Regions from separate parts of the Cohnella sp. LGH genome, predicted to be linked through region 3. Evidence: predicted binding sites of a transcription regulator. Region 3 holds the regulator's gene; each other region holds the start of a gene.
What was found. Region 3 encodes LexA, which represses DNA repair genes until DNA is damaged. Its sites were predicted from a motif close to CGAACATATGTTCG; they were not measured.

Region 1: J4772_RS02800 (RpnC/YadD family protein) is a predicted target of LexA. The motif match lies at 7,005-7,018, and genes of this name have one in related genera.
Region 2: J4772_RS20605 (SPL family radical SAM protein) is a predicted target of LexA. The motif match lies at 3,969-3,982, and genes of this name have one in related genera.

The regions. Positions count from the first base shown of each region.
Region 1 is NZ_CP072117.1:699,059-709,886, reverse strand. Features, by position in the region: gene J4772_RS02820 (ABC transporter permease) at 1-272, opposite strand, end outside; gene J4772_RS02815 (extracellular solute-binding protein) at 342-2,051, opposite strand; gene J4772_RS02810 (response regulator transcription factor) at 2,146-3,819, opposite strand; gene J4772_RS02805 (sensor histidine kinase) at 3,791-5,566, opposite strand; gene J4772_RS02800 (RpnC/YadD family protein) at 5,882-6,883, opposite strand; gene spoIIP (stage II sporulation protein P) at 7,120-8,304, shown strand; gene J4772_RS02790 (outer membrane protein assembly factor BamB family protein) at 8,368-9,633, shown strand; gene J4772_RS02785 (alpha-L-fucosidase) at 9,700-10,828, opposite strand, start outside.
Region 2 is NZ_CP072117.1:4,766,367-4,777,194, reverse strand. Features, by position in the region: gene J4772_RS20625 (hypothetical protein) at 60-335, opposite strand; gene J4772_RS20620 (HAD-IIA family hydrolase) at 750-1,568, shown strand; gene J4772_RS20615 (metallophosphoesterase family protein) at 1,565-2,446, shown strand; gene J4772_RS20610 (glycerol-3-phosphate responsive antiterminator) at 2,459-3,037, shown strand; gene J4772_RS20605 (SPL family radical SAM protein) at 3,100-3,918, opposite strand; gene J4772_RS20600 (GreA/GreB family elongation factor) at 4,168-4,593, shown strand; gene J4772_RS20595 (cache domain-containing sensor histidine kinase) at 4,762-6,570, shown strand; gene J4772_RS20590 (response regulator) at 6,563-8,158, shown strand; gene J4772_RS20585 (ABC transporter substrate-binding protein) at 8,250-9,620, shown strand; gene J4772_RS20580 (carbohydrate ABC transporter permease) at 9,685-10,566, shown strand; gene J4772_RS20575 (carbohydrate ABC transporter permease) at 10,580-10,828, shown strand, end outside.
Region 3 is NZ_CP072117.1:2,887,351-2,898,178, reverse strand. Features, by position in the region: gene metH (methionine synthase) at 1-1,490, opposite strand, end outside; gene J4772_RS12170 (1,2-dihydroxy-3-keto-5-methylthiopentene dioxygenase) at 1,634-2,173, shown strand; gene J4772_RS12165 (YgaP family membrane protein) at 2,422-2,610, opposite strand; gene J4772_RS12160 (HAD family hydrolase) at 2,698-3,498, opposite strand; gene J4772_RS12155 (hypothetical protein) at 3,508-4,026, opposite strand; gene J4772_RS12150 (DUF896 domain-containing protein) at 4,149-4,337, opposite strand; gene J4772_RS12145 (LysM peptidoglycan-binding domain-containing protein) at 4,497-4,895, opposite strand; gene lexA (transcriptional repressor LexA) at 5,057-5,680, shown strand; gene J4772_RS12135 (hypothetical protein) at 5,944-6,261, shown strand; gene glnA (type I glutamate--ammonia ligase) at 6,487-7,815, opposite strand; gene J4772_RS12125 (MerR family transcriptional regulator) at 7,842-8,255, opposite strand; gene J4772_RS12120 (methionine gamma-lyase family protein) at 8,353-9,621, opposite strand; gene hflX (GTPase HflX) at 9,650-10,828, opposite strand, start outside.

The DNA.
Region 1 (10,828 bases), 2.2 Mb from region 3:
GGTACGACGATGCCGGCGACCATTTTCATCACCGCGATGAATACGGTGTTCCACAGCACCTGAAAAATACCCGGCAGATCGAGCACATAGCGGAAGTTATCCCATCCGATCCAGGCCTGATCCCCGAAAAACCCTTTTGCGGGAATGAACTTCTGGAAAGCGATGTACGTGCCTAGAATAGGGACGTAGGAAAATATGAGCACGAGCAGCAGTCCGGGCAAAATCATCAGGTGAAGCGGCAGATTGCGCGACAGCGCTCTAGATTTGATCATCGTTGAAAGCCTCCTTCACGTTGCCAAAGAAAACAAGGGAAGGGAGGCGTCCCCTTCCCTGTGCCCGGATTACGACTTGCTCGCCCGATACCACTCGTTCGCTTCCTTTGTAATCTGCTCGCCGCCCAGCTTATTCCAATCCTGTACGAACGTATCGAACGCATCGATCGGAAGCTCTCCCAGAATGATCCGGGTGAACGTCTCGTTCGTCAGCTTGCCGAGCGTTGCGCTCTTCTCCGCCATCGTCTCGGTCGGCGCTCCGACGAACTTGTTCATCATGAAGCGGTCCGACTCCTTGTACTGCTTCATCACTCCGTATACGCCGTCAACGTCGTACCCCGCCGCCCAAGACCACAGCTTCTCGTTGCCGTTCTTGTACTCGGCGATTTTGTCTTGAATCACCTTCGCTTCTCCGGTCAGCTCCGCCAGTTTGCCGTTTGCCGCCGCCTCGGCGATCGTCAGATACGCGTCCAGGTTTTTGTTCGGCGGCTCCGGAGTGACGGGCGACAGCTTCCAAGTTCCTTCGGCGTCCCCCGGCAAGTAGTAGGTTCCGAATTCCGCCGTCTCTCCCCAGTTCTTCTCGATGTACGCATTAAACATCTTGAGCAGAGCTTCGGGATTTTTAGCGTCCTTGCGCACAGCCCAATACTGATAGGTTCCTAGACTGATCTCCGGGCGCGCCGGCTTATCGTCCGCGGAAAGAAGCGGATAGCCTTTCCATACCGCATTCGGATCGTTGTCGTGATTGGACTGGAACGGCCAAGCGCTCAGCCATTGCTGGCCGAAGGACACGCCTACCTTGCCGGCGGAAGCGGTCTCCGCCGTCTTGCCCCAATCCTTGACTCCGAACTCCTGATCCAGAAGCCCGTTCTTGAACATCCGCTGGAGTTCGGCGAGCGCGGCCTTCGTCTCCGGTCGGGTGCTTCCGTGCGCCAAGTTGCCCGATTCGTCTTCGACCCAGATCGTCGGGTAAGCGTGGAAGCCGTTAAAGAAACCCTCCAGTCCGGCGAAGCCGCCGAACAGATCCTTCTGAAGCAGCAGACCGACGGTGTCCGCTTTGTTATTGCCGTCCGGATCTTGGGTCGCGAACGCTTCGGAGATCGCCACGACGTCCTGCAGCGTCTTCGGCTCCGGCAAATTCAGCTTCTGCAGCCAATCCGTTCGAATCCAGACGAACTGGGCCATATCAATAGACGAGCGAATATTGGGGATGCCCATCAGCTTGCCGTCGATCGTCGCCGCGTCGAACGGCGCCTGTCCATCCTGCGTCAACACTTCCTTCGTCAAAGGAGCCGCGTTGCTCTCGTACACGTCCCGCAAATCCATGATCAAGTCAGCCTCTTGCAGTTGCTTTAGCTCGGTCGCATCGACCTGGATGAAATCCGGCACGTCTCCGGAAGCAAGGGAAACGTTCATTTTTTGCTTGAACTGATCCGGACCTTTGGCGATCCAGTCGTATTTGAAGGTAATGCCTAATTGATCTTCGTATAGCTTCGACCATCGGTTGTTCTCGAACGTCTCTCCGGACAGCTTGGCCAGCACGCCTTCAAGCGTGTCGTCCGTTACGCCTACCAAAGAGATCTCGATCGGCGGATCGTACTTGTCCGCCGCTCCGGCGGAAGGCTGAGCGTTCGAAGCGCTCCCGCTCGGAGAAGCCGACGGCGCGCTGGATGAACCGGCATTTCCTTTGCCATTGCCGTTCTCTCCTCCGCAAGCGCTGATCGTCAGCGTCGCGGCGCAGACGAATGCGATAAATGCTGCTCTAGTTCCTTTTCTCATGATCTCACTCCATGTTCGTATTCAGGGCCCTACAGCCATCGTAAAGCATCCGCTTGCTTCCGCGTAACGGGATTCTCATGACTTCGTTGACTTCTCATGACCTGTTGCCCAGAATGAATTCCTCCCGGTATTCCTGCGGCGTGCGACCCGTCATTTTCTTGAAAAACCTGGAGAAATAAGCCGGAGAGTCGATGCCGACCGCGGCTGCGATATCGCCGATTTTGCAATTTTCGCGCAGCATCGCTACCGCCCTCTCTAAGCGTAGATCCGCCAAGTAAGCCGTAACGCTCCGACCTGTGGCTTCCTTGAATAGCCGAGAGAGATAGGAGGGATTGAAGTATACCGCCTCCGCCAATTCGACGAGGGAAATCCCTTTATGCAAATGCTGCGAGATATACTCTCTCACATATTCGATCACTTTGTATTCCCCGTGCTCCCGTTTCTCCCCGAGACGGTCGAAGATCGCGTCCGCCTTCTCCCGGACAAAGGAGAAAGCTTCCTGCAAAGAGCTATGCCTCTCCGCGCTAGCCAGCTTCCCGACAAGCGATGCGTCCGAGCTTAGCTCCCGCATTTCCCAGCGGTTCATAGCGGATAGAAGCAGCAGAGAAAGATGCCCGAACGCTTCCAAGCCGGCAGAGTCCTGCAAGCTTAGCTGCCCCCTTCTCGTCAATTGTTCGATTTCCTCCAAACCTCTCATAAAACGCTCTCGATTTCCTTTTTCCAGATCGGCTCGCAAAGCGTCCCATCTGTTGCGTTCGATAGGAACGTTGGCGACAGAGATGCCTTCTTCCGAAGATTCCCGGCCGCGGTCCGCAAGCCCCCCTTCCAGCATGATGAATCCGCTTGCATAAAGCATTTGCCGAACAAGTCCTTGTTGGAGCTTCGGGTAGCGGAGTGCAAGTTCCGCCCATGACACTCCTCCTTCCGCCATGACGGTGGACAGCGACTGTCCCAAGCTCTCCCGGCAAACCGTGTGAGCCTCGTCCAACGTCTCCATAAGCAGCTTGGACGACACCGGTTCCTCCAGTCCCGCTCCGGAATCGAACTGAACCAGCCAGACCAAATCTCCGTCGACTGTCGCGTGCGCGAGCTTCGCGTTTCTACCTTCCAACGTATCGCACACGCAGGCAACCGCGAACCTGAGAGCGGACACTCTCGAGGTTTGCGTCCCGTCGCCGCCCTCTTGCCTGCGCTCATCCAATCGGGAGACCGCCGCCATAACGGGCTTTCCCGGATCCAAAGCGATTTCCAAATCCCGAAACATCGCTTCTCTATCTTCGAAGGTGCCGGGTTCGCCTCGCAACAAAGCCGCCAAGCCTTCGTTGCGCAGCATGGGTATCGCCGCTTTGACCCGTTCTTCCGCTTGCCGCACCAGCCGTTCTTTTCGTTCGCTTTCCTCGATCTGGACAATCGCTTTGCGCACCGTCTCGACGATGACGTCGTCATCCTCGGTTTTCAGAATATATCCGACTGCCTCATTCTTAACGGCCTGGTAAGCAAATTCGAAGTCGGTGTACCCCGTCAAGAAAATGACTTTGCACTCCGGCCAACGCTCGCGGATTTTGCCGTGCAGTTCGAGTCCGGTCATTCCGGGCATGGCGATATCGGAGACGACGATATCCACTCTGCAGCGGTTCAGCCAAGCGAGCGCTTCCGTCACGGTTTCGGCTTTGTACACATCCAGCTCGTGCCCGTCGAGTTCGCCAAGCAGCTCCGAAATCCAATCCAGCACGTGCCTCTCATCGTCCACCAGCAATATCCGATACATGCTTTTCCCCTCCAAAATCAATCGTCGCGCGCACCGTCAGACCGCCGCCCGGGGTGGTTTCGAATCCGAGGCCGCTATCCGGACCGAATTTGATCCGCAGTCGACGATGAATGTTGATCAGTGCGGTAATTTCCGTCTCTTGCCCTAGAGACTGCTCATCAAGGCTGCGTTCGAGCCGGCCTCTCGTCTCCTCGTCCATCCCCGTTCCGTTATCCTCGATCGCAACGACGAAGCGCTCCCCGTCTCTCCCGTACGAGATACGGATTCGGCCATCCTTCTCCTTGTTCCGCATGCCGTGTTCAATCGCGTTCTCAATGAGAGGCTGCAAAATCATCCGCGGCACATAGCAATGCTGAATCCACGCCGGAAGCGGTTCAATGTCGATCTGCAGTCGGCTGACGAAACGCATGGCCTGGATATCGGAGTAGATTCGAGCGTGCTCCGCTTCCTTAGTCAGCAAAATCTCGTCCTCGCTATTGCGCGTAACGAATTGGAAAAACTCTCCGAGCTTTTTGGAAAATACGACCGCCTTGGAGTTATCCTCCATCTTCACCATCCGGTGCAGCATGAAGAAGCTATTGTACAGAAAATGCGGATTGATCTGCGCCTGCAGCTGCTTGAGCTCGGCCCTTTGCGCCAATATCGTCTGCCTGTACGCTTGATCAATAGAGGAATTCAACTGTTCGACCGTCCGGTTGAAATGCGCGTACAAGTAGTTGAAATCGTCCTTGTTCCTGCGATGAATGCGCACCTTCAGATCGCCCGCCTGCAGCTTGCCGAAAGCGCGAATCACCGTCACGAGCGGCTTATGGATGGAACGATACAGCGATACGGAGAAGAATAGCACGATCAGCAGTCCCGTCGCGAGGAAAAACCACAACCATTTCCGATAGGTTTGAGCCGGCCCCGTCACGGAATCGATCTCCACCGTTTTGACGAGCGTCATGTCCAGCTTCTTGGAGTAATGATAGACGGCGAAGACGCTCCTCCCTTCGACGTCGGCGAACGTTTTGCCGTCCGCTGCCGGAGGAAAAGGCGGCTCTCTCGTACTCATGGCAAAGCCGATCGTCCCCGTCCGCGCTCCCGCGACCCGTTCGCCGCTGAAAGCTCGAATCAATGCGGCATCTTCGTCTTGTCCCGGTTGTATCAGGTAGGAGAGAGATTTGTCCAGCTGCTCTAGCGATAACGTCACTTCGACTAGAAACAGCGGCTTTCGATTTCTGGAGTTGGGAAACGGAGCCCTCAGCTTAAGGGTATCCCCGTCCAGCTCGGGAGCGGTCGTGAACCGTTGGCCCGTTCGCCCGAGTAGTTTCAATCCTTCTTGTCCGATATTATCGTAACCGTAAACGCCCGAGACGAGCGTATCCGTCCCGGGAATATAAGCCGCAACATCCTCGATCAGTTCGCTGCTGCTCTTGATCGCGAACAGCCGCTGCTGCAATCTCGTAATCGCGCTGCGGCGTTCGGAAATTTTCATAATCGGAGAGATCGTCGCCAGATTGTTGAGATTGTCGTCGTTCAGGCTGTCGAGCAGCAAAATCTTCATCTGTTCGACCTTCGTTTCCAGCTCGTTCAGGTAATACGCCGTCTGGGAGTCCATCGACTGATACACCTGCTCTTTCACCGCCTGAATCCCCCAGTTGTAGATCAACAGCCCAATGACATAGACGGGGGTCAGAATCGCGATAAAAAGCAGCAGCATTCTCATATAGACGGAGTTTCTCCATGGAATTCTGAATTTGTTCATCGTGGCGTCTCTCCCTGTCGAATGGCGATTCGTCTAACTTCTCATTATAGTCGCTTTCGCTTGGCACCGGATTAGCACTATGATGATTTGTTTGACTTTTTATGCGTAATATCGGCGCAAACAAGCAAAAACGCCTTCGGCGTCCTCTGGACGATGAATGCGTTTTGTCGGAGACGATTCAGATAAGGATAGCGAATTTTATACTTTCTGAATCGTTCAAAAAAGCCTGTCCTTCGACAGACTTGAGGAGGGTAGTTCTAAATAACGATCGTGTCGTCACTCTCTAGCTTTCTCAGCCATACGATCATGCTGCCTTCATTTTTTCTCTTCCAGTCTTGTCACTTCCTCAGGAGTCAGCTCGGTCGCTTCAACGATCGTGTCCAAATCGACTCCCAGCTTCAGCAGATTGCGCGCAACCTTGAGCTGACCTTTTTTTACTCCCTCCTTTAAGCCTTCTTTTTTGCCTTCCTCCCTTCCTTTTTTCATTGCTTCGGGAATAAACGTTTTGATCATGTGGCTTACCTCCTCTTCCGTTTGTTTGTATTCGCCGTAATGTCGGTATAAGTAGTTTAGTATGTTCCCCAGCACCTGTAATATCCGATCCATGTCTCCAGTAGGTAACAGCCGCTGCCGATGTAGGTCCCGGATAACCGCCAGCGTCTCCTCGATCGTCGCCTTTAAACGAGAGAACTCCTCTGCGAATAACTGACGCTTCTCGTCGTCCGTGCGCGTGCTGGCGGCAATAAGCCGCATGTTCTTGCGAGAGCCAAACACTTGCAGAGGCAACAGCGCGAACAGACGCCGCTCCTGCAGGTCTCGGGGCGACAGCGTCCAGTAACGCAGCACCGGTACCGTGTAGACCGTCTCCGTTCCGTCCGGTAGCCGCATTCGGAAGGCGAGTTCCTCGCCGATCGCTTCGTTTTCCTCCAGAAAAATAACGATTTGTTTGGGGAATGCGAGCAAGGGCAAACCATTGTCTTCTCTTCCCGCGGCCAGCTCCAACGCCTTCTCGAAGCCGTAGCGAAACATGCGTATAACCATCGACTGATCGTTAAGCGTCTGGAACTCGACATGATAATGAAGCAGTCCGCGGCGCGTATCCAGCTTCAAGAACAAATCGCCGACGATCCGTTCGTACTCGTCCAAGATAAACTCGGCATTGCCGTAGTGGATCGCCTTTACGTCCTCCGTCGCAAACCGCTCCCCGAACAAACCGTTGATCAATTGCACCGTCAGCCTCTTGGACAACCGAAACAGCACGCGCATCATTTGATCGAGCTTCAGCTTCTCCTTCTTATGCCGATCCGTTACCTTCATTATACACCACATCCTCTCTCAGGCGACCTCCGCAAACGCGAAAAAAAGCACGCCCCGAGCGCCTTCAGGCGCTTATCGGAGTGTGCTTCACTCGCCGTTTATTCATCTTTTTTCATTATACCAAACATATGTTCTCGTGTAAAGAATGAGATATTTTTCCGACAAATAGCAGGCTTTTACTTCAACCTTGTCGAAAAAAGGTAGGAACGAAATACCGAAAAAGGAGAGAGGATGCTTTGATCTTTCGCCAAATCGCTTCTACCGCAGCCGTAGCCGTCCTGCTTCTATTCGTCGCTTTCATTCCTGTTTACGGAGCCTCCCCATCCGTCGCGCCTGCAGGCAATACTGATATGGCCAATAGCCGGATCATCGCCAACAATTCATCTTCAACAAAGGGAAGCGTCGTTAAAATCGTAGACGTTACCAATTTACGCAGCGGGCCGGGATTGGATTACGATATCGTGGGCAAGGCGGTCCCCGGCGTTACGCTGCCGATCGTCGATACGACAGGGGACTGGTACGTCGTACCGCTGCCTAGCGGGGAGCGCGCTTACGTCGCCAACTGGGTAGTCGAGACCGAAACGCCTCTGCGTTATGTCGTGTTTGTGGACAAGACTAACCTGCGCAGCGGCCCCGGGCTGGAACACGACATCGTAGGCAAGGCCGCTTCGGGAGACACTTTGCCGATCGCCGGGGTCGAAGGCGACTGGTATATCGTTACGCTGTCGGGCGGAAAACAGGCCTATGTGGCCAATTGGGTCGTCCGGACGAACCTCAACGAACGCGAAACGCCGAAGGTCTACATCTATCACACTCATAATCGGGAATCCTGGAAAAATGTCGCCCGTAACGTAACGGGCTCATCCGTCGACGATACGGAAATCAACATCACGTTGGTAGGCGGACATTTGGGAGAGAAGCTCACCAAGTCTGGGATCCGTTCTTTGGTAGAGACCGAGGATTTCATGGAACGGTTGAAGACGCAAAAGCTGGGCTTCTCCCAATCCTACGCGGAATCTCGCAAAGCCGTCACTAAAGCTATGAAAGCCAATCCGTCGCTGGCCTATTTCTTCGATATTCATAGAGATGCAGACGTTCCGCGCAAAAACACGACGGTTACGATTAAAGGAAAGAGCTACGCTCGCATCCTGTTCGTCATCGGAACGGCCCACCCCAACCATGCTGCCAACCAGAAGCTGGCCAACGAACTGGACAAACGGCTGAACAAAAAGTATCCCGGTCTGTCGCGCGGAGTCATCTCCAAGAGCGTTCACCAAGGCAACGGCGAATACAACCAATCGCTCTCCCCCGGCAGTCTGCTGCTGGAAATCGGCGGCGCCAACAATACGCTGGAGGAAACTAAGCTGGCTGCGGAAGCCTTCTCCGATGTTTTCTCGGCTTATTACAAGTCTCTCAAGTAACAAGTAGCATTGGCCCGTTCAGCTAATCGCCGTAACGCCACTCTATTATAAGGAGATTTATTGATGCACAGAAAATGGATCGGCCTGATCGCCGGATTTGCTTTGCTGCTTGGAGTTACCGGCGTCTCGCAAGCCTCTGCGGCAACGGACAAAGTAAAACTGCTCCCTTCCAATGATTATTTGGAGCTTCCCTATACCAACGACAGCGGCAAAAAAGTGCAGCTTCGAGGCTACCAAAACTTCGAGGTCGATTGGAGCGATGAAGCGAGTAGTGTGTGGCAATCTATGCTAGACGGAGACCGCCTACTGCTGCTCGACGGCACCTCTACGAAAGCGATTTCCAAATCGGATGGCCGCGAGCTGTGGACACACGACTACAGCGATTCGGATACAAACTTTCCGAAGGATTGGGGATTGTCGGCACAGGGAACTCTGTTCACCATCCGTCAGAATATTTTTGATAACACTGTCGATCACCGAATCGATCTGATCAACCGCAGCGGCAAAGTAAAATCGTCATACACTCTCCCGCACGATCGATTTATATTGCCGGATTTTATCACGTACTCTGCGATGGACTCGCGGGACAACCTGGTTACGGTAGCCAGTGGAAACCTTATTTCCCTGTCACCCCAGGGCGAGCTGAACTGGGCTGTTCCGGACATAGGGGAGTGGACCGCCACGACTACGGAGGTAGCCGATTTCTCGTTTACCTGGCATAAAACCAGCCTAACGGAAGTAATTATAGACTCCCGAGATAACGTGCTTGCACTGACTGATTCGGATTATGCGTATTACTTGAGCAATACCGGCAAATTACTCTGGCAGAAGCAACTCGACCGCAGTACGAAGAGTTGGAGCGCGTCCGGATATATCCCGGCGACCGATCAATGGGTTCGCGCATACGGCAATCCGAATCCGCGCGTCGAAATTTTGGATCTGAAGAGCGGAAAGCTGACCAAAGTAAACAAACCGACAGCCGCCCAGCTCGATCTGGTGATGACGAAAGCCGGTAAGGGAAAATACTATGTGAAGGCCAAGCGCGGGATTGCCCAGATTGATGCCTCCGGCAAAACGCTATGGGAATATCCGCTGAGGCTGAACGGTTACTATACAGTAGGGGCCCTGCTGAGCGACAGCAAAGGAAACGTCTATATTAAGGATAACGGCGGCAGCGTTTTCTCGCTTGATCCTGCGGGGAATGAACGGTTCGTACTCATCGTCAAAAACAATAATTCGCTACATGATATTTTGGTCGATGGAAAAGGAACGCTTTACCTGATTGATTCTCACTTTGGAACTTTGACCATTAAGCCGAAACATAAATAAAGCGCAAAAAGGTCGTGAGCAACGGAATTACCCGTGCTCACGACCTTTTTATTCAACCGCTATATGTTATCCCTCAACCGCCGCGCTCCGATAAACCCCGAAGCCGCTCAGAGTCGGGCTCCAACGCGATTCGTCGATTGTGAGGCGCAGACGGCGGGCAGTCGTCTCGGCCAAGCGGCATATTTTCTTGTATCCGACGACCGTACCTTCGTAGAGCGGCCGCCAATCCTCGTCGCCGGACGACGAGGACGACGCCTCCAGCCGGAAGCGCTCGATGCGCTGGCCTTCGCGAATGTTCTCCGCAAGCACAACCCGGTCGAACGTCCGCTCGTCCCCTAGCTCGATGACGAGCTCAGCCTGCTCGACGCCTTCCGGAGCTTGCCAGAACGTCGAACGATCTCCGTCGGTTATGCGCTGCGCCCCGTGCGGCTCGTCCTTCTCGGCCGAGCCTCGAACGGCGGATCCCGCAGCCAAATCGGTGCCGTACGTCCGTCTAATTCGCTCGCCAAGCTCTCTTAAGCGTGCGACATCGTTCTCGTGCAGCAGCCCTCTTGTATCGGGAGGCAGATTAAGCAGGAACGTGGAATTGCCCCCGACGGTACGCTCGTACAGCTCCATCAACTGATCCGTCGACTTGACGCGGTCGTCCTCCGCGGCATGGTAGAACCAACCCGGACGAATCGACGTATTCGTCTCCGCCGGATACCAGATCGCTTGGGCGGCCTTCGCCAACACATCGCGGCTGCCCAGGTCCTCATCCTCCGAGCTGACGCGCTTGGCGAACTCTCCGTCGTCGATCTGCTGCGAATTTTCATGAATCTTCTCGTTGTCCTGCATCGCCGCCGGGACGACGCTCCATTCCGATGTGCGGGTATGGCCCGCTTCGTTGCCGCACCAGCGTACATCTGGGCCGCATACGGAAATGACTGCATTCGGCTGAAGCTCGCGAATCAGGCTGTAATAAGCGTCCCAATCGTACACCTGCCGCTTGCCGTTTGGCCCTTCGCCGCAGGCCCCGTCGAACCAGACGCTGAATACTTCGCCATAGTTGGTCAATAGCTCGCGCAGTTGATTGAGGAAGAAAGCATTGTAGGTTGGCGAATCTCCGTAGCTCCGCTCATGACGATCCCAAGGGGACAGGTAGACGCCGAATTTCAAGCCCGCTTTCCGGCAGGCGTCCGAAACCTCGCGAACG
Region 2 (10,828 bases), 1.9 Mb from region 3:
TTTTTCGCAGTCGCTATGTCGTTTGGGCCTTTTTTACATCTCGTTCCGATAAGAAGTCGTTACGCATAATTGACGATAGTATGGCAATAATCGCATTCCTTGCTTTCTCCGGTCCGCAGCACAGTTCTCGCTCCGCAAGTGGAGCAATTTACGGTTCTTGGAGGAGAGCTATCCGCCGCATCCGTTGGAGGATTTGCCCGATCCGAGATCAGCACTATCGTATGGGTAATCGGATCGATATGAACGTTCGGCAGCAGTCCCAAATAGGCCATTCTCTCCAGCTCGTGACTGACGACAATCGGCTGCTTTCCCACGTCAGCCGCTATTTGCGCCATGGAAGTCAGCCTCTGTTCGTAAATTATGGAACGATACTGGTGGTAGCGCCGCAGCATAGCTTTATTCGACCTGTTCGCCTTTTTCCCTCAATTTGACATAAACCGACTTCATTATATCATGCAATAAACATTTCACTATACCTTTACGGAATCGAAAAATGTTGGTTGCAACGGCTTCGATTCGCAGATCCGGAACTGACGGATCTGCCTATCCGTCATTACCCGCATTGTCAAAGACGCAGGGATGTGCCATACTGTACGTGACGTTTGGAGTGACGGACGAGAGAAAGCTCCGAATGGCAAAGGGACGCGACTATTCGCGGTCTGTTTGCCGTTCGGAGCTTTTTGCCGTTCCAGGAGCGTTGTCCGACTCACATTCAAACAATTTATGTCCGAAAAAGGGGGAAAACGGTCTTGCATAGAGAATTGTTTTATTCATTCCAAGCCTATTTATTCGATCTGGACGGCTGCGTCTATTTTGGCGACGCCCTTGCGCCGGGCGCGACAGAGGTAATCGATGCTTTAAAACAATCCGGCAAACGGGTAATTTTCGTGACCAACAATTCCCGTTCGTCGGCCAAGAGCATTGCCGAAAAGCTGCGGACAATGGGATTGGAGACGCCGTCCGCGGATGTTGTAACCGCAACAGATTGCGTCGGGACGTATTTATCGGAGCGTTATGGCCGGCTTTCAATCCGGGCGGCGGGCAGCGATGAGCTCTGCGCGGCGCTGAGCGCCGCCGGGCACATCGTCGTCTCCGATAACGAGGAAGCTGCGGTCGATGCGGCCGTCATCGGATTGGATATCGCCTTTGACTACCGAAAGCTGGAAATGCTCGGCGCTGCCGTCGGGGCCGGCGCGCGCTTGATCGCGGCCAACGCCGACTTGTCCCACCCTGGGCTCGATGGCGGCAAAGTGCCGGAGACGGGAGCGCTCGCCACAGCGGTCGAAGCGATAACCGGGCTGCGGGCGGAATATGTCGGCAAGCCTGAGCCGCACCTGTTTGCCTATGGGCTGGAGCGATGCGGAGCGCGGCCTGAAGAATGCGTAATGATCGGCGATAATTATAATACGGACATTGTCGGCGGCCGCGGCGCGGGAATGCGCACCATATGGTTAGACGGAAGGACGGCGGCGGAACGAAGCCGAACCGCGGACGAGTATCGCGCTGCGGACTGGATCGTGGAGGATCTGGCGGAGCTAAGGCGAATCATGGAGGGATTAGACGTATGAGAATCGAGCATGTGCCGGTTCCGAATCAGAAACAAGCGATTATTAAAATCGAGGGCTTAATCCGGCCGCTATCGCTGCTGCATGTGACGGATTGCCATATGAACGAAACGGACTTAAAAGACGGGGAAGAGGCATTCGCGGAATCGATGCGTCTTTACGGATTTGACGCGCTGGCGACGCGAAACCACTTTGACGATGCGCTGCGTTATGCCAACGACAAGTCGTTCGACTGCGTCGCGCTGACGGGCGATGTCGTCAACGGGGCCACGATAGGCAACTTGGAGCATCTTGAAGGGCGTCTGGAGAGACTTGCCATGCCGTATCTGTACACGCCGGGCAATCACGACTGGGAGTATCCGCATCAGAGCTGGGGCGAGCGGACGCGCGCGGTCCAATATCCCAAGTTCGCCCGGATTACCGGGGGACAGCCTGCGTATCGGGCCATTGCGCTGCAGGGCGTCAACCTGGTCGCGATCGACAACAGCACTTATCAGATTACGGAAGAGCAATTGGCTTTTTTCCGGGAGCGGTTGGCCGAGGGGCTTCCGACGCTGTTGTTCTCGCATATTCCGATTTACGTTCCCAGCCTGCTGCCTGAAGTCGTGAAAATTTGGGGATCTCCGATTATGATGGCGGCGGAAGGGTGGGACGAGAAGCTTCGCAAAGAATGGATGGTCGAGAAAACGACGGCCGCAACCCGGGCATTCCACGAGCTGCTGCTGAACAATCCGTATGACAATCTCGTCGGCGTTTTCTGCGGTCATGTTCATTTCGGCCATGCGACGCCATTCGGACGAGGCTCCTGCCAATATGTGACAGAGCCCGGATTTGCCGGCGGCTATCGCGTCATTCATCTATTGCCTGCCACTTCACCATAGGAGGATAAAAAGATGTCGTTGCTGCATCTTCTAGCCGGAAGGCCGGTCATCGCCGCGCTGCGTACGAGCGACGAACTGGATATCGCGTTAAGCAGCCGCGTCGACCATCTCTTTTTTATGGGGGGGAGCTTAACGGACGTCATTCATGGCGTACGACTGGCGCGGGAGCAGGGCAAAGGCGCGTTCGTGCATCTCGATCTGATCCGCGGCTTGTCGAGCACCGATCGGGAGAGCGTCGAGTTTGTCCGCGACTTCGTCGGCGCCAACGGAATCGTGACGCCCAAGAGTCATCTGATCAAGGAGGCGAAGCAAGCGGGCTTGTACGCGGTTCTTCATCTGTTCGTGCTGGATTCGTTGGCGCTGGCCAACGGGCTGAAAATGGCGCAAACGATGAAGCCCGACGCGGTCGAGTTGATGCCCGGCGTTATTCCTAAGGTGGTTAGTGCGTTCGCGGACGCGCTTCCCGACATTCCGTTGATCGCCAGCGGTCTGATTCAGACGGAGGACGAAGCGAACGGCATTCTGGATGCGGGGGCGACGGCACTCTCCGTGAGCGAACGCGCTTTGTGGAATTTCGAGTATGGAAAGTAGGCGTACTTGAACTGTGAAATGAAGCGAGCGTCGGCCGGATGAGGAAATTTGCGGGTTCCTCTCTACGGCTCGAAGCCTTCGCGACTGACGAATATCCGCTCGGAGGGGAACGCTCGGCCAAGCCGCTCCAGTACGGTTCGATAAGCTGTCGGACGGTTCCATTCCTGCAGATCCAGCCTGTCGTACAGCGAATGGATACCCAAGCTGCGCGTGCGTGTGCCTCCACTGCCGTCGCCCATAAAATAATCGTCCACGCACACGCGATCCGTAGCTTGCGCCAGCAGCTCCGGGAAAGCTTCGGTGCTAGGCAGCACGGGAGCGACCGCCGCTTGCGTCGGAATTCCGGCGGCGGTCAGCTCGCGCAGCGCATGCAAGCGGGCGGGGATCGGCGGGGCGTAAGGGGAGAAGGCTTTGCGAATGTCTTCCCGGTCGGTCTCGACCGTCATGCTGACGCGCACCCGATCGCCCAAACGTCCGAACAGATCGATATCCCGGGTCACGAGCGGGCTGCGCGTCTGCACAAGCAAGAAGTCGGGCGGCTCATCGGCCATTGCCTCCAGCAGCGATCGTGTCACCTGCTCCTTATGCTCGATAGACTGGTAAGGGTCTGTGCTGGACGACATAAAGATCGTCACCGGGCCTTTGGCTTTAGCTTTGCGCAGCTCCTTAAGCAGCAGTGCGTCTGCTCCCCGTTTTACGTCCACCCATGCGCCCCATTCGCCTTCCCGGAACAGGTTTACCGGCATTTGCCGCACATAGCAATAGGAGCAGCCGAATGTGCAGCCTGTATAAGGATTCAGCGAATGCGTGTATCCGCCGAGGAATCCGGTTCCTTTGTTAAGCAGCGTCTTCGGATGCTTGTCCTGTATATCCGGCTTCATGTCGTCTCCCCTTTCTGCGATATTTCCTATATCCAGTATAACTCCGAATGTGAACATATGTACGCTTTTTGGCATGAAAAGGCAAGATTGCATAATTCCTATTAGTCGGAAAGCGGTAAGTCTGATATGATACGGTTAAGGCCCTTTTCGCGAGGGCCTATTTTCTTATAGGGAGGAAACGGTTTATGAAATCGTTGTTTAAGCTGCTGACGGAGTATGTATCTGCGGGCAAGGAAGGTGAAACTCTGTATGAGCCGTAGTGTCGAGACAGCGTTTCGCGAAGATTTGCTGGAGCAGTTGACCTATTTCGAGAAGGAAACGTCCGAGCTGCTGAGAAAAGCGCATCCCGACGCGGCTAAGAGAGATGCGATTCACGCTTTAATCTCTGCATACTGCGATCATATTCAAGCCTATCTGGATGGCGATATTATCGGCGAGACCGATGCTTGCGTATGGATCGGCTCAACCGTCACGATCGTCGATGAGCTCGACGGTTCGGAGGAGCAATATAAACTCGTATTGCCGCACGAGATCGACGCCGACCTGGGCCACATCTCCTTTTTGTCGCCATTGGGCAGCCGCTTGCTGCTTGCCCGCAGAGGCGACCGGATCGAGGTCGATTCCCCGGCGGGCAGCTACGGCGTTATGCTGTTTGAAACCGTCTACAGAAAATAACGCTGTCGGCGCAGCTTGCAGACCCAGAATAAAGGGACATACAATATGGATTCGAAAGGACCTCAATTCCGCTAAGGCGGAAATGGGGTCCTTTTTGAAGTTTGGCCGAACGTGCGTCTATGCTATGATGATACTCATCCAAAAGCCTGCGACAAGGAGCCGATAGCGATGAGGGACGGAACCGGCAATTGGTTCAGAAACCAACGAATTCAAAATAAAATCATTTTTATTTATTTTCCTCTGGTGTTTATCCCCCTGCTGCTGCTGGGCGTTCTATCCTACCAGATCAATACGGAGGCGATTATCGCCAAAACGAAAAAGAATATGCAGGACGAGTCCCGCCTGATCACGACGAGAATCGATACGATTGTCGCCAACGCGGAGAGCTTCGCCAACAACGCCATGCTGGATTTGAACAAGGAGGTCGAGCTGAAGACGCCCGAGACGCCCGACGAGCTCGGCGGCTCCCAGCCGCTTAGCGAAGATCACGCGCTGCGCAGTCGAATCGAGAACAAGCTGGATTTCGCCCAGTTGATCTTTCGCGAGGTCGAATCGGCGGTGTTCGTCGATCGCTACGGCAACGTGTACACGACGGACGCTGAACTGACGCAAGGAACCGCCGAAGCGCTGGTCAGCGCGATGTTCCGCGAAGTGCAGGCGAGCAACGGCATTATGAAGTGGTTTCCGATGGAACGCAGAGACTACTGGGTGATGAATAAGGAGAAGGCCGTGCTCACCGTCGGCAAAAAAATATTGGATACCGAGACGATGGATACGCTCGGCTACCTGTTCGTGAATGTCAGCGAGAAGACGCTGTCCTCCGTCTATCATCCGGTCGGCCCGTCTCAGGCGACTGGCTATTATATTGCCGACGAACGCGGAGTCGTTATTTCCTCCTCTGATGAGAGCCGGATTTTGCAGCCGCTCGAGTCGGAACGGAAGGCGGAGATTTATTCTGAGAACGCTGTGCTCAAAGAGACGAAGGATGCGAACGGCAGCAAGGTTTTGCTGATGGCGACCCCCTTCGGGCAGACCGGCTGGAAGCTGGTCAACGAGGTTGCGCTGCGAGACTTGACCCGGGAGTCCCGCCAAGTGTCCCGCATCATTCTGATTGTCGGCGGCCTGTGCTTATTGTTTGCCTTAGTCGGCGCGATTGTGCTGTCCCGCGCGATCGCTACGCCGATTATTTCGCTCGCCAAGCATGTCGGACGTATACGCGACGAGAACATCGACCGTCCGGTGGAGGTGAATAGCCGCGACGAGATCGGTATTCTCGGCTCCGGTCTTAACATTATGCTCGGGCGCGTGAACGATCTGTTGGTCAAGGTGAAGGAAGAGCAGCAGTTGAAGCGCGAATACGAATTCGCGCTCGTCCAGAACCAGATCAAGCCGCATTTTTTTTACAATACGCTCGATCTCATTTACGTGCTATGCAAATCAGGGGAGAACGAGGAAGCGGGCAAGGCGACGAAAGCGCTGGCCGATTTCTACCGGATTGCGCTGAGCAACGGAAAAGAGATCATCACGGTGCGGGAAGAGGCGCGTAATTTGGAAAGCTATCTGTACATCCAGAGCGCCCGCTATTCCGATCTATTTGATTTTCGCATCGATATTCCGTCAGAGCTGCTGAACTGCGCAATACCGAAGCTGACGCTGCAGCCGCTTGTGGAGAACGCTATCTATCATGGTCTTAAGGAGAAGGGCAGCTTCGGACACATTCGGGTGACCGGCTGGCGCGGCATCGACCGGATCGTGCTAAGCGTGTCCGACGACGGAGTCGGGTTTCCGCAAGAGGAGTTCGACAGGTGGAGAGACGGCAAGCCGGAAAACAATTCCTTCGGACTGAAAAGCGTAGACGAGCGGATTAAGCTGTACTTCGGCGATCGGTTCGGCCTGCGGATTCGCAGCGCGGCAGGAGAAGGCTCGGAGGTTACGGTGGAAATCCCTTTGACGAATGGAGAGCGGGAACATGTATAAAGTTATTTTTGCAGACGATGAGGCGGTATTCCGGACTTATTTCAAAAAGGTAATCGACTGGCAAGCGCACGGCTTCGACCTGTGCGGCGAAGCGAAGAACGGGCTGGAGGCGCTGGAGCTGATCGAACGGGATACCCCGGACATCGCCTTCATCGACATTAATATGCCCTATATGAACGGAATGGATTTGGCGGCGAAGATCAAGGAGAAGCATCCTTCCGTATTCGTGCTGCTCGTCACCGGACATAGTGAATTCGAGTACGCAAGGCAGGCGCTGAAAATCGGCGTCGACGATTACATTCTCAAGCCGTTCGACGAGGAAGAGCTGATCGTGGCGTTGGCCAAAATCAAGGGCGAAATGGAGAAGCGCCGCATCGAGCGCGACAAATCGCTGAAGGAACGCCGGGTATGGAAGGAGAGCTTCCTGAACCTGCTGATCAGCAACGAACACGCCGACGACAACGAGACGATACGCGAGCAGTTGGAGACATTCCAGATGGGAGCGGGCCGTATTTTCCAAGTCGCCTCGGTCGAGATCGACAATTTGCACGAGCAATGGCCCGATTCGGGAGAAATCCGTCTGCGCAAATACATCATCGCCAATCTGCTGAACGATCTGATCCAGATCGAAGGCACCGGCTACCCTTTTAACGGACCGGAAAACCGCGTTGTCTCGCTGCTGCAATATTCGGACGAAGAGGCGGCGGAGCGTTTTACTCCGGACGGTTACGCCAAGCTGTGCGCGCTCATTTCCAAGCATTTCGGCTTCGGCGTGACGGTAGGCGTCGGAACGGCGGGACAGGGAATCTCGTCGATCCGTCATTCCTACAAGGAATCGGTCATCGCGCTGCGCAACAAAATTTCGATGAGCCGGTCGGACGTACTCGTCTATCGCGATATGACATCCAAGGCGGCGAATATTGGCTTTTATCCGAGCGAGATAAACGAGAATTTGCTGATTCATCTGCGGCTGCACGAGGAGGAGAAAATCAAGAGCGCTCTTGAGGAGATCCGGCAGTACATTCGCGATCGGCAGCTGTCCGGCGAGTACATCCACATGATCATGGCCGGGCTGGTATCGTTGTGCCTGACGTACATTTACGAGATCGGCAAGCAGGTGGACGATTTTCTGCCGCCGAGCTTTTCCCCGTTCGAGGCAATCACGAACAAGTCGTCGCTGGACGAGGCGTTCGAATGGATCGCCGACCTGTATTTGAGCGTGGCGGGACACTCTAAAAGCATGAAGCGTACCAAGTCCGGCAACCTGCTGACGTCGGCCAGAGAATACATCGATGCGCATTATATGGACAGCCAGTTAAAGGTGGAGGACGTCGCCAAGCACTTCTACATTCAACCGCGATACTTGCTGAAAATTTTTAAGGAAGGGCTCGGCATGAGCGTCAGCGATTATTTGTTCGAGACAAGGATGCAGAAGGCGAAGGAGTTGCTCTCCTCCGGGCGCAATCTGCGACTGACGAACGTCGCGGAGATGGTCGGCTACGGCGATCCCGCGCATTTCAGCAAAAGCTTTAAACGGCATACCGGACTGTCTCCCAGCGAATACGAGGCAACCCGACAAAGAGGTTGAAATGTACAAATGTGTTCCGATTCTTCCCTCACGGCGGCAAGAAAAAACCGTTTACAATGAAATTGACCACAAGACAAGGGGGAAAAATACAGTGAACCATTTTTTGAAAAAGCCGGCAACGATGCTGGCGCTGCTGTCCATGGTCGCGCTCTCGTTGACGGCCTGCGGCTCCGACAATAAGGACAACAACGCGCAGCCGAGCGCATCCGTTTCGCCATCCGCATCCGCGAGCGGCTCCGCTCCCGCAGAGGAGACGAAAGCTCCGGAGCCCGGCTCGATCAAGCTGAAGTTCTATGCGCAATACAGCGGCGTCGAGATGCCGGTCTACGATGCGGCCAAGGAAGCTATGAAAACGACCATGCCGGAAGTCGACGTCGAATTCGAAGTGGCGGCGCAGGATGACGAGCAGAAGATCAAGACATATGCGGCGGCGGGAAGCCTGCCCGACATCTTCTTCGCTTCCAGCGGATTGATCGAAACGTTGAAGAAATCCGACAACCTGTATGTGATGGACGATGTTGTCAAGGAGCTGAACATCGAGTCGCTGCTGAACGAAAGCTCCAAGCCGATGCTGTGGAACAAAGACGGCCACTCCTACTCCGTTCCGAACGTAGGTCAATGGGCCGGCGTGTTCTACTACAACAAAGATTTGTTCGCAGAGCATAACGTCAAAGTTCCGACGAACTACGACGAGCTCCTCGAAGCGGTCAAAGCGTTCAAAGCGAAGGATATCACGCCGCTTGCGCTGTTCGCGAAGGAAAAATGGCCGGGCGTGCTTATGTTCGATATGGCCGTCGTCGGCTCTGCCGAGCCGGGCGGGTTGAAGCGTCTGGACAACGGCGAAGGCGACTTCTCTGAAGAAGTGTATCTGAAAGGCGCTCAGAAAATCGCCGAGCTCATTCAGGCGGGTCTGCTGAGCAAAAACGCGTTCAACACGACGGCAGACGACGCCGCGGCGCAATTCAAGTCCGGCAAAGCGGCGATGCTGCTGAACGGCGCTTGGTCGATGGCAGCTCAGTACGAAAACCTCGGCGATAAGCTCGACATTATGTACAACCCGCTCGCGGACGCCGACAAGGCGGACCAAGTGCAGTGGAATATGAGCGGAGGAGGCTTTAACCAAGGGTTTGCGGTATCCAAAAACTCTAAAAACGTCGAAGCCGCAGCCAAATACGCAGCGCTGTTCTCGATCGAATTCGCCAAGCAGCGCGTGATTCAGTTGGCCGACCCGAACTCGATCCTTGTCGAAAAAGTCGTTCCGACAAACGGCCTGAACCCGGTGCAGCAGAAGTACGCGGACGATTCCGCGAACTTCAAGTCGATGACAACGTTTGCATGGGGCTACGAGAACGCAAAATACAAAACTTCCGTCGAAGACATTACGCAGAAGCTGTTCGCGGGACAAAAGCCCGAGGACTACATCAAGGACATGAGCAAAGCGCTCGAGAACGCTCGCAAATAACCAAGCTCGAAAACAGGTTGTCCCCGGCATCTTGGGACGACCTGTTTTTCGGAAAGGAGGATTTATGAATTCCAAAAGAAGCTACAACATTGCGCTGCTCGTGTTTACTTTGCCTACGCTTCTGTTCTTTACCGTCATCGTCGTCTATCCGATCCTTCAGACGTTCCAGAAGAGCTTCTTCGATTGGGATGGACTGTCTACGCCGAGCTTTATCGGCTTCGATAACTACGTCCGGCTGCTGGACGACGACGATTTCTGGGTATCGCTTAAGAACGGCTTGATTTTCGCCCTCGTCCTCGTCGTCTACCAGATCGGTCTAGGCACGCTGCTCGCCATCGCGCTGAGCACGAAGAGCTTGCGCGGACGCAAGTTTTTCCGGACGAGCTATTTCGTACCGGTCGTATTGTCCGGCGTTGTCGTGTCCCAGCTGTGGATCGCAATCTACAACGCCGACGGAGGCTTGATCAACAGCCTGTTCCACCTGTTCGGCATCCAGTACGAGCAAGCCTGGCTGAGCGGCGAGCATACGTCGATCTGGGCGATCGCTTTCTCCGGGGCATGGCATCATCTCGGCATCCAGCTCGTGCTCATCTACACCGCGATCAAATCGATTCCCGAGCAGCTGTACGAAGCCGCGACGATCGACGGCGCGCCGTTCTGGAAGATGCATTGGAAAATTACGATTCCGCTGCTCAGCGAAACGTACAAATTCTGTCTCGTTATCGCGATTACAGGCGGTCTTAACGCGTTCCAGAACATGTTCGTCATGACCAACGGAGGACCGGGGAACATTTCGTACACGCTGACGTTCATGATGTACAAAGCCGCGTTCCGTTCGGGCGAATACGGTTACGGTTCCGCCGCTGCCGCGGTTCTGGTGCTGGAGTGCCTGATCTTTACGATTCTGATCAACAAGTTTATCGCAAGGGAAAAAATCAGCTACTAACGGAGGGGATCCTATGTTCAAACGGTTGGCTTCTCGAGCGTTGACTTACGGTCCGCTCTCGTTCTTCTTGCTGGTCAGTCTGTATCCGCTCGTCTGGCTGCTATTCTACTCGTTTAAGGATAACGAAGAAATTTTCTCGACCAACGTATTCGGCATTCCAAATGAGTGGCGCTTGGAAAATTACAGCAACGCTTTCGGCGTGTTCGACATTGTCGCTTATTTCAAGAACAGCTTGATCGTCTCGATCGGAACGGTAATTTTT
Region 3 (10,828 bases):
TCCGCCTGCAACCCGTACTTGTTCACCAGCAGATCATGCGAGCGAATCGCCACATCCCGCTTGTCCTCGCGCGAAATCGCCTGGCCTCTCTCATCGATGGTACCGACAACGACCGCCGCGCCGTACCGGTGCAAAATCGGCACGACCTTCTCGAACTTCTCCTCGCCGTCTTCAAGGTTAATGGAATTAATAATCGATTTGCCTTGAATATATTTCAGCGCCAGATCGATGACCGCCGCATCCGTCGTATCGACCATGAACGGCACCTTGACCTTCTTCGTCACGAAGTCCAGAAACTGTTTCATATCGGCCGTTTCGTCGCGGTCCGGGTCCTGTACGCAAATATCGATGACATGCGCCCCTGTCTTCACTTGCGCTCTGGCGACTTCCGAGGCTTCCTCGTACTTGCCCTCGGCGATAAGGCGCTTGAATTTACGCGAGCCGAGCACGTTCGTCCGCTCTCCGACCATATACGGACGATTGTCGTTCTCGATATAAACCGTATCGATGCCGGATACCGCCGGCGGATGCTCGCCTTCGATTTTCCGCGGAGCGATATCCTTCATCGCATCGGCCATCGCTGCGATATGCGCAGGAGTCGTTCCGCAGCAGCCACCGGCGACGTTCAGCCAGCCTTGCTCCGCGAACCCGCGCAGCTTCTTGGCTAGAGAGTCCGGCGATTCATGGTAGTGTCCGTTCTCGTCGGGCAATCCTGCGTTCGGGTAGCAGCTGACAGCCGTCTTCGCAATCCCGGACAACGTACGGATATGATCGCGCATAAACTCCGGCCCGGTCGCACAGTTCAACCCCATTGACACAGGCTTCAGATGCTCCAGCGAAATATAGAAAGATTCGATATTTTGACCCGCCAGCGTCGTTCCCATCGGCTCGATTGTTCCGCTGATCATAATCGGCAGCTCGCGCCCCATCTTCTTAAACGCTTCGCGCACGCCAATGCTCGCCGCTTTCACGTTAAGCGTGTCCTGGCACGTCTCGATCAGAATGCAATCCACTCCGCCCTCCATAAGAGCGACGACCTGATCCAGATAGTCCTGAATCAGTTGATCGAACGTAACGCCTCCCGTAACGGACAGCGTTTTGGTCGTCGGACCGAGCGCGCCTGCGGCGTAACGAGGTTTGTCAGGAGTCGAGTATTTCTCGCAAGCTTCTTTCGCCAGTCGGGCGGCGGCCAGATTAATCTCCCGAGCCTTCTCCGGAATATCGTACTCGGACAGCACGACAGCCGTCGAACCGAATGTATTCGTCTCGATAATGTCCGCGCCCGCTGCCAAATACCCTTCATGAATCGAACGGATCACGTCCGGCCTCGTCAATACAAGCAGTTCGTTGCAGCCTTCGAATTCTTCGCCTCCGAAATCCTCCGCCGTCAGATCCGCTTGCTGAATCATCGTACCCATTGCCCCGTCCAAAATAAGAATTCTGGAGCCCAGAGCCTCTTGCAGGGACGGTTTATTTTGCGTTAAAGTCATAATTGAGTCTCTTCCCCTGTCTGTCAAATCATTAAATTCTATAGTAACAGAATCCTCAGTGGACGGAAAGATACACATCGACAGGTTTACGGAATTGGACTATAATAAATTCATTAATTCACATTGGGAAAAGGGGAATTAACATGGCAGAAATTCGCATCCGCAACACGAATGAAAGAATTGCCGGCGAAGATGAGGTTCGTGCGTTTCTGACAAAGCAAAACGTACTTTACGAGCACTGGGATACGAGCAAGCTCCCTTCCGAGCTGAATGAGAAGTTTGTGCTTTCCGACGATGAGAAAGCCCAGCTCCTCTCCACTTACGACGCGGAAATTCGCGATCTTGCCGGACGTCGCGGCTATAAGGTGTGGGACATCGTCGCGCTCTCCGAAGCAACGCCGAACTTGCCCGAGCTGCTCAAAAAGTTCGAACAGGTGCACACGCATACGGAGGACGAGGTTCGCGCCATTACGGCCGGACGCGGCATTTTCATCATCAAGGGCGACGACGAGACCGGATACTTCGATGTCGAGCTGAGCGCCGGCGACGTCATCTCCGTTCCGGAAGGCCAACCGCATTTCTTCACCTTAATGGAAAATAAAGCGATCGTAGCGGTCCGTCTGTTTATTGAGCCGGCAGGCTGGGTGGCGGATCCGTTCGAAGATCCGACATTCGTAAAATAGATGCTAGATACGACGAAGGGCTATCCCTTGATCTTACGATCAGAGGGGATAGCCCTTATTTTCGTCGTGCCGTCTCTTACTTCGCCTAGGGCGTGTCTGCATACTCCGAGGGCAGCAGATTTGGCCGAATTTTCGTTCCATGCAAGGAACTTTTGTGAAGGCGTACTGGGGGTACGTCAAGCAAAAGTGACGAAGCAGGGGGCGAAAAGGTGGTGAAAGACGCCCCTGAGCGGGTTTGCGGACACGCCCTAGCGCTTGCAGGTGTTGAAGCCCATCACTCTATACATCAGACAGCTCCCGGCCAGTCCCGTCAGCAGCACCGCAAGCCCCAGCAAGCCGACGTATTTCACTCCGCCTTCCAGCAGGAAGAAGAGCGACAGCACGCCAAGGCCGACAAGAATGCGCAATACTCTATCGACGGTTCCCACGTTTTTCATTCCGATCCCTCCGCATGAAATAGTGAACTCTATTTCAGCTTAGGTGAAATCGGTCTCGTTCACCGTGACTAAGTCACTAAAAAACGCTTAGCGCGAATTTAATGTACGAATTAATTCTGGAAGCTCGGTCAAGCTCTCAATCTCGTAGGACGGAACGATATCGTCGTTGCGAACGGCCTCATGCCGATTAATCCACACCGATGTCATTCCAATCCGGTTAGCGCCGAGAATGTCTGTCGTAAACTTGTCCCCGATCATGACGCCCTCTTCCGCCGAAATTCCGATCTGCTCCATGGCATGCGCGAACAGTTTAGAGGAAGGTTTGCCTTCGCCAAAATTGCCGGAAATAACAATCGCATCGAAATAGGGAATCAGATCGGGCATTCCGTCCAGTTTTTCCTGTTGGAGATCCGGAGAACCGTTCGTCAGCAACAGCAGCTTGTACGACTTTTTCAGTTCTTCAAGCACTTCGAACGTTTCGTCGTACACATATTTGAGTTTTCTTCTCTGCGTCGGGAACATTTCCGCAAGCTGAGACCCTAGCCCGGGATTATCCACTCCGACCGCAGCCAACCCTTTCGTCCAGGCCGTCTGACGATAGCCGGGAGCGAGCTCTTGGAGCTTACGGAACATCGGATGCTCTCCGCGCTCGAATTTGCCCCACAACGCTTCAAACGGATTGATGCCGATCATCTGGGTGAATCCGAAAGTCTCATAAGTTTCGTACAATGCCCTTGCTTCGCGGCGCACGGCTGCTTCCAGCTCCTGCTCGTCCACTCCCGTCGCTTCGGCACCATATCGGCATGTAGACCGGAATGCTTCGCTTACGCTCCGATCGTCCCAAAGCAAAGTATCGTCCAAATCAAACAGCACCGCTTTAATCGACATTTCCGTTCCTCACTTTGTTTTAATCTCATAATCTACCCGGTTCACTTCCGCATACACTTTAAGCCGCTCGGCCATTCGGCTGATCGGATAACGGTTCATGATCTTGGAAAATACCCAGTTCGTTCCTTTGACGGATTCGATCAGGACATAACCGGGCTGAACGACGATTTTACGGATTTCCGACGGACGCAACGTCTTGTAGCCCGTAAATTTACGTGTCTCGAGCGTATCCCGACTCACAGCCAAATAGGGCCGCCTGAAATAGTAAAACACCGCAAGCAGAACGTAACACCCGATCGTCACCCAAAACAGCGTCGGATCCTGAAGGAATTTATCCGACCAGGGCTGCGACAACAAAATATAGAACAAAATCAACAATACTAACAGAGAAGGTATTACATAGTTCCGTCCCTGAAACCGGTCAATCTGCGGGGCATTGGCGGCAATCCCCTGTTTGCCTTCTTTTTTGCGCTTTTTGTTGATCTGCTTGGTGTTCTTCGTCACCATTCGTTCCCATGAGCGGGACATAACCTTCCTCCTCGTCACATTACGGACGACGCCCTGAACCTCTAGTTGTGTCGGAACTTCCTCCATCAGCTTGCGGTTCCCTCTGCGTCATCTTGCGGTTTCTTCCGACTGCATATCTATCGTTAATGCTTGATCTGGGGCTGATCGACGACCTCGATCCGATCCAGTTCTTGGCGGAAGTTGCTTTTGAATACCGACAAATATTGTTTGCGCAGACGGTCCCGTTCCGCGACCTCTTGCTCGCTTAAGCCTTCGCTCTTGCTCTTCCGGGATAATTCATTAATACGGTTAATCAACTGTTCCATCTCCATCGGTGTCTCACTCCCCTTTTCGCATCTTCTCTACTTTGCCACTTTCGCCGAGGGCTTGTCAAGAATCAATGCCTTGTCTGGACAAGCTTTGCTTAACCATCAAAAAAAAGACCGGCATAATGATTCGCCGATCTTTCTTGTATCCTCTATATCATCAAGTCAAGGCAATATATTCGCAGGAAAGATCAGCTCTTGTCCGCTCTGCAAAGCAGGAGAGGAAAGCCTGTTGCGCTCCATTAGAACATGGACTGCTTGGCGCGTATCGAGCGCAGGGTCCTTATAGGTACGGGCCAGCTCCCACAACGTATCTCCGCTGTCAACGGAAATTACGATTTCATCGTTCGAGGCAGGCGCCAACTCTCCGGTAGAAGCGAACGAGCGCATCAGCGTAAAGCCGCTGAATAGAAGCAGGAACGCCACGAGCACAAACAGCCCTCTGGCCGCTCTCCAATTCAAAGAGCCTTCCTTATTCTTCACATCGCGATTATATGTCATCTGAGCCGTGTTGTGTGCCTTCGTTGCAGAAATTGCTCCAGTAGAAACCCATGTATGAACCATTCCGCTCACCCCAAACATTTGTTCTGATCACATCGTAACACGAACACATGTTCATGTCAACGATTTCAGGAACGTTCGTTCTCTAGAACGAGTGTTTGTGCGAACTCGGGTTCTGTGCTATAATTTGTCATCATGAGCTATTTTAATAGGGAGGTTTTGGCGTGACCAAGATGTCCAGCCGACAAAATTCCATACTTGAATTTATTAAAACCGAAGTGCGTGAGAAGGGCTATCCTCCTTCCGTCCGCGAGATCGGCGAAGCGGTAGGACTCGCTTCCAGCTCTACCGTGCACGGTCACCTCGATCGCCTGGAGAAGAAAGGTCTGATTCGGCGCGATCCGACCAAACCCCGCGCGATCGAAATTCTTGGCGACGAAGACGATCAGATGCACAGACTTTCGGCTTCCGTTCGCACAGTCCCGCTTGTAGGCAAAGTAACGGCGGGAGTGCCCATTACGGCCACCGAGAACATCGAGGAGTATTACCCGCTTCCAATCTCCATGGTAGGAGAACAGCCGGTATTCATGCTGTCCGTCCAGGGCGAGAGTATGATCGAAGCGGGCATTCATAACGGAGATTACGTGATCGTGCGCCAGCAGCCGACCGCCGTGAACGGCGACATCGTCGTAGCGATGACGGAAGACAACGAAGCAACGGTCAAGACGTTCTACAAGGAACGCGACCACATTCGCCTGCAGCCGGAGAACGCCAGCATGGAGCCGCTTCGCCTCTCCAACGTCAGCATTCTTGGCAAGGTTATCGGCCTGATCCGCTCGCTTCACTAATACTTGGTGATGATTGGCGATCTCGAAGTGTTCGCATAGTACGAGAACAACTATACTTACGCATACGAAAGAACCTCACCCTCCATTTAAGCGGCGATTGAGGTTCTTTTTTTATGCGGGCTGTCCTCGACAGATGCAGCCCAAGAGCCTGAATCCTCGGCTATTTGATTTGATTCCACATATCGTCAAACTAAGTCGTTTGATGTAAAATGATGTGAACATGAAAATATAGCAAATCCCCCATCCGATGGGGAAGTCATCAGGTGATATTGTTGGATAAGATATTAAAAGGCTTGGCCATCGCTACATTTTTGACTGCTGTTATTGCCGGGTTTATTCAGGCAAACCAAACTGACAGCTATGTATCAGAATTCAGATGGGGCATTGCAGTTGCTTGGTGGATCAGCGGAGCTGTTTCCGGCATCGTCTTTTTTGCAATTGGCCTAATTCTGGAATACCAAAGCGAGATATTGCATCGCCTAAGAAACCTCGAGCACGAGGCGAACAAAAATGCCGGTCCTGCCCCTCGACTTGGAAATTCCAAAGCCAGCCTAGATAAACTGTCGGGCTTTAAGCTTTGATATGCAAATCCCCGCCTGGCCACTGGCAGTGCGGGATTTCTTAAATAGAATAGCCCGGGGGTCTAGGCCCCCGGGTTATTCATTATGGGCTTGTTAATCTCGCTGTTGGCAAAAATAAAAAATAAGGGGCGTTTCGGGGGCGACGATAGAATAACCGTCTTAAACCCCTTCCTGCCCCCAAACCTTAAATCTCCTAAACCCCTGATATTACAACAATCTTCCCAATTAATAATGCGTCAAATACTGATCCCGTTCCCATTGGTGAACCTGCGTCCGGTACATATCCCACTCGATTTCCTTCAGCTCGTAGAAGTGGCTGAGGGCGTGGTCGCCAAGCGCTTCGCAGATGATGTCGTCCCGCAACAGCTCGGACAGAGCTTCTTTTAGGTCGATTGGCAAGCTCGGGATACCTTCTTCGATCCGCTCCTCGTCGCTCATCACATAGATGTTGCGATCTACTGGAGGCGGCGTCGGCAGCTTGCTGCTGATTCCGTCAAGACCAGCCTTCAGCAAGGCGGCAAGTGTCAAATAAGGGTTTGCAGCCGGGTCCGGATTACGAACTTCAACCCGCGTGCTGAGGCCGCGGGACGCCGGAATGCGAATCATCGGGCTGCGATTGCTTGCGGACCAAGCGACGTAGCACGGAGCTTCGTAACCTGGAACCAGACGCTTATAGGAGTTGACCGTTGGATTCGTAATCGCCGCAAAGCCGCGCGCATGCTTCAAAATGCCGGTCATAAAATGACGGGCTTCCTCGCTTAAGCCCAGCTTGTCGCTCTGATCGTAGAACGCATTCTCGTTGCCTCTGAACAGCGACAGATGGCAGTGCATTCCCGACCCGTTCACGCCGAACAGCGGCTTGGGCATAAACGTCGCATGCAAGCCGTGCTGGCGCGCGATCGTCTTCACGACGAGCTTAAACGTCTGAATCTGGTCGGCCGCTTTGACGGCGGAAGCGTACTTGAAGTCGATCTCATGCTGCCCGGGAGCCACTTCATGGTGAGACGCTTCGATCTCGAAGCCCATCTCTTCCAGCGTAAGCACGATATCGCGACGGCAATTCTCGCCGAGATCCGTCGGAGCGAGATCGAAATAACCGCCCTGGTCGTTCACCTCCGCGGTCGGATAACCTTTATCGTCCGTCTGGAACAAGAAAAATTCCGGTTCAGGGCCAACGTTCATCGTCGTATAGCCCATTTTCTCGGCGTCCTCTAATGCACGCTTCAAGATTCCGCGAGGATCGCCTGCGAACGGAGTGCCGTCCGGCATGTAGATGTCGCAAATCAAGCGCGCGACCTTATTCTCGGTGACCCACGGAAACACGACCCAGGTACTGAGATCCGGATACAAGTACATATCCGATTCCTCTATGCGAACATATCCTTCGATCGAGGATCCGTCGAACATCATTTTGTTGTCGAGAGCTTTCTCCAGCTGGCTGAACGGAATCTCCACATTTTTGATCGAACCGAGCAAATCGGTGAATTGCAGTCGAATAAAACGAACGTTCTGTTCTTTGGCGATCCGAGTAATATCTTCACGTGTGTAGGTCATGACAGCCTCCTAAAGCGGATGAGTAATTACTTGTTCTTGTAAAACCGGGAGAGCTCCCCTTGAATCAGAGAAACCTGACCCGGACGCTTAGCCTGCAGCAATTCCTGCTTAAGCATCCGATGCAGCTGGGAATCGCTCAGCTCCCTCCGCTTTACCTCGGACACTTCGTTAATGATCGTGCCTTCGTTCTCGTTCTGACCGACCGGATTCATCACTTGTTTGATGCCCGCAATATTGACGCCCTTCTCGATCAGCGACTTGATTTCCATCAGTCGTTCGACGTCGTTAAAAGAAAACAATCGCTGATTGCCATCCGTACGGGCGGGTTGAATGAGCTCGTGCTGCTCGTAATAGCGAATTTGGCGGGCGGTCAGGTCGGTCAGCTTCATGACGATGCCAATCGGAAATAACGCCATATTTCTGCGAATCTCGTCACCCATCTCGTACCCAACCTTCCAGCTTGACTTTGAAATCACTTTCATTGTACCCGCGGCCCCAAAACGTGTCAAGGAATGTAAGGTTTCTGGAAGCGTTCATTTACAAAAATCCGCGTATGCGGAGCTCTTGCAGCGCCATCTTGACGGCAAACTTCACATGAGCGTAAGTCAACCCGCCTTGCATATAAGCAATGTACGGTTCGCGAACAGGAGCATCGGCAGACAGCTCCAAGCTGCCCCCCTGGATAAATGTCCCCGCCGCCATAATGACCGGGTGCTCGTAACCGGGCATGTCCCAAGGCTCAGGTACGACGTGCGCATCGACGGCCGCCGCCTTCTGGATCGCCTGCACGAAATGAATCAGAGGCTCCGCTCCCGCGAAATTGATCGCCTGGATCAGATCGGTTCGCGGATCGTCCCACCGCGGATGCGTCTCAAAGCCCAGCTTCGCAAAAATAGCTGAAGCAAATACGCTGCCCTTCACGGCTTGTCCGACAAGCAATGGAGCAAGGAATAGTCCCTGGTAGATCGATCGCGTCGTTCCAAGCATCGCTCCGACCTCCCCGCCGATTCCGGGAGCGGTCATCCGATACGCTGCCAGTTCCACCAGGCGCTGCCTGCCGGCAATATAACCGCCGCTGGCAGCCAAACCTCCGCCCGGGTTTTTGATCAAGGAGCCCGCAATCAAGTCGACGCCGACCTCTGTCGGCTCCTTCTCCTCGGTGAACTCCCCGTAGCAGTTATCCGCGAATACAATCGCGTCCGATTTCAGCTCCTTGAGGCGCGAAGCCATCGCGGCGATCTGCTCGATCGTGAACGACGGCCTCCAATCGTATCCGCGGGAACGTTGAATCGCGAACACCTTCGTTCGCTCGCTTGTCGCTGCGGCCACACCGTCCCAATCCACGCTGCCGTCCAGCAGCAGCGGCACGATTTTCGTCGTCACGCCCCAGTCCGCTAGCGAGCCAAGCCCGTCTCCGGGCTTGCCGATCACTTTGTGCAGCGTGTCGTAAGGACGCCCCGTGACGAACAGCAGCTCGTCTCCCGGTCTCAAGCAACCAAATAAAGCCGCCGAAATCGTATGCGTTCCCGATACGAGATGAGGTCTGACGATCGCGGCCTCCGCCCCAAAGACGTCGGCATAGACGAGATCCAACACTTCTCTTCCGCTGTCGTTGTAACCGTAGCCCGTGGACGTCGCGAAGTGAAAGTCGCTCACTCGATGTTTCTGGAATGCCCGGATGACCTTCCATTGGTTATTTTCCGCGACGCGGTCCAATTTGCGAAACGCGCCCTGAACCTGCTCCTCCGCCGCATCCTCCCATTGCTCCCATTGCTTTTCGAAATCCGCGATCTCAGCTGCCTGCATAATGCTCCCCTTTATTTCCGCCAATGTGCTATTGTGTATGAAATACGCGATACTCCTCAAGCTCGCGTCCCGATCTTTCCATATCCGCCGGATTCAGCCGTACGGACAGAAGTAAATGCTCCTCGTCCGTTTCCTGCCCGGTTACTTCCCCGACCCGGTAAGCGAGCGACGCCAAATCCCCTCTAGACGCCGGAATTCTGAACGTCGCCATCTCCCCCAGTATCCGATCCTCAATCGACGCGCGCAACCGTGCCATATCCTCGGGATCAAAGGCGCTAACCCGAATCGCGTCGGCGCCGCCGATAAGAACTCGTTCCGATTGCTCAACCAACAGATCGATCTTGTTGAACACGGTCAGCGTCGGCTTGCCGCCCGCGCCAAGCTCGCGCAGCACGTCCTCTACGACCGCCATCTGACGCTCCCTCATCGGAGACGAAGAATCGACGACGTGCAGCAGGAGATCGGCTTGCGCCGCCTCCTCCAACGTCGCGCGGAACGCCGCAACCAGATCGTGCGGCAGATTCTGAATAAAGCCGACCGTATCCGTCAATACGACCGTCTTCCCGCTTGGCAGCTCCAAGCTGCGCGATGTCGGATCAAGCGTCGCGAACAGCTTGTTCTCGGCCAATACGTCCGCATCGGTTAACTGTCTTAGCAGGCTGGACTTGCCCGCATTCGTATAACCGACGAGAGCGACCTGCACGGCTCCGACCTTGCGCCTGCGCTCGCGGTGCAAATTACGGTGAGCCGTCACCGTCTCCAGCTGCCGCTTAAGCTCGGTAATCCGCCGCCGGATATGACGGCGGTCCGTCTCCAGCTTCGTCTCGCCGGGACCGCGCGTGCCGATTCCTCCGCCTAGCCTTGACAGGTTTTTGCCCTGCCCGGACAACCGAGGGAGGAGGTAGGTCAACTGGGCGAGCTCAACCTGAAGAATCCCTTCCCTTGTTTTGGCCCGTCCGGCAAAAATGTCGAGAATGAGCTGCGTACGATCGATAATTTTCAGATCCAGCGTCTCCTCCAGATTACGAACCTGAGTGCCGGTCAGCTCCTGGTCGAAGATCGCCGTCGTCGCACCGTCGCGCAGCGCGATGTCCCGAATTTCCTGGGCTTTGCCTTTGCCGACGTAATATTTGTTGTCCGGCGAGTCCAAATTCTGCATCACGGAACCGATGACTTCGACGCCAGCCGTCTCGGCCAATGAGGCCAG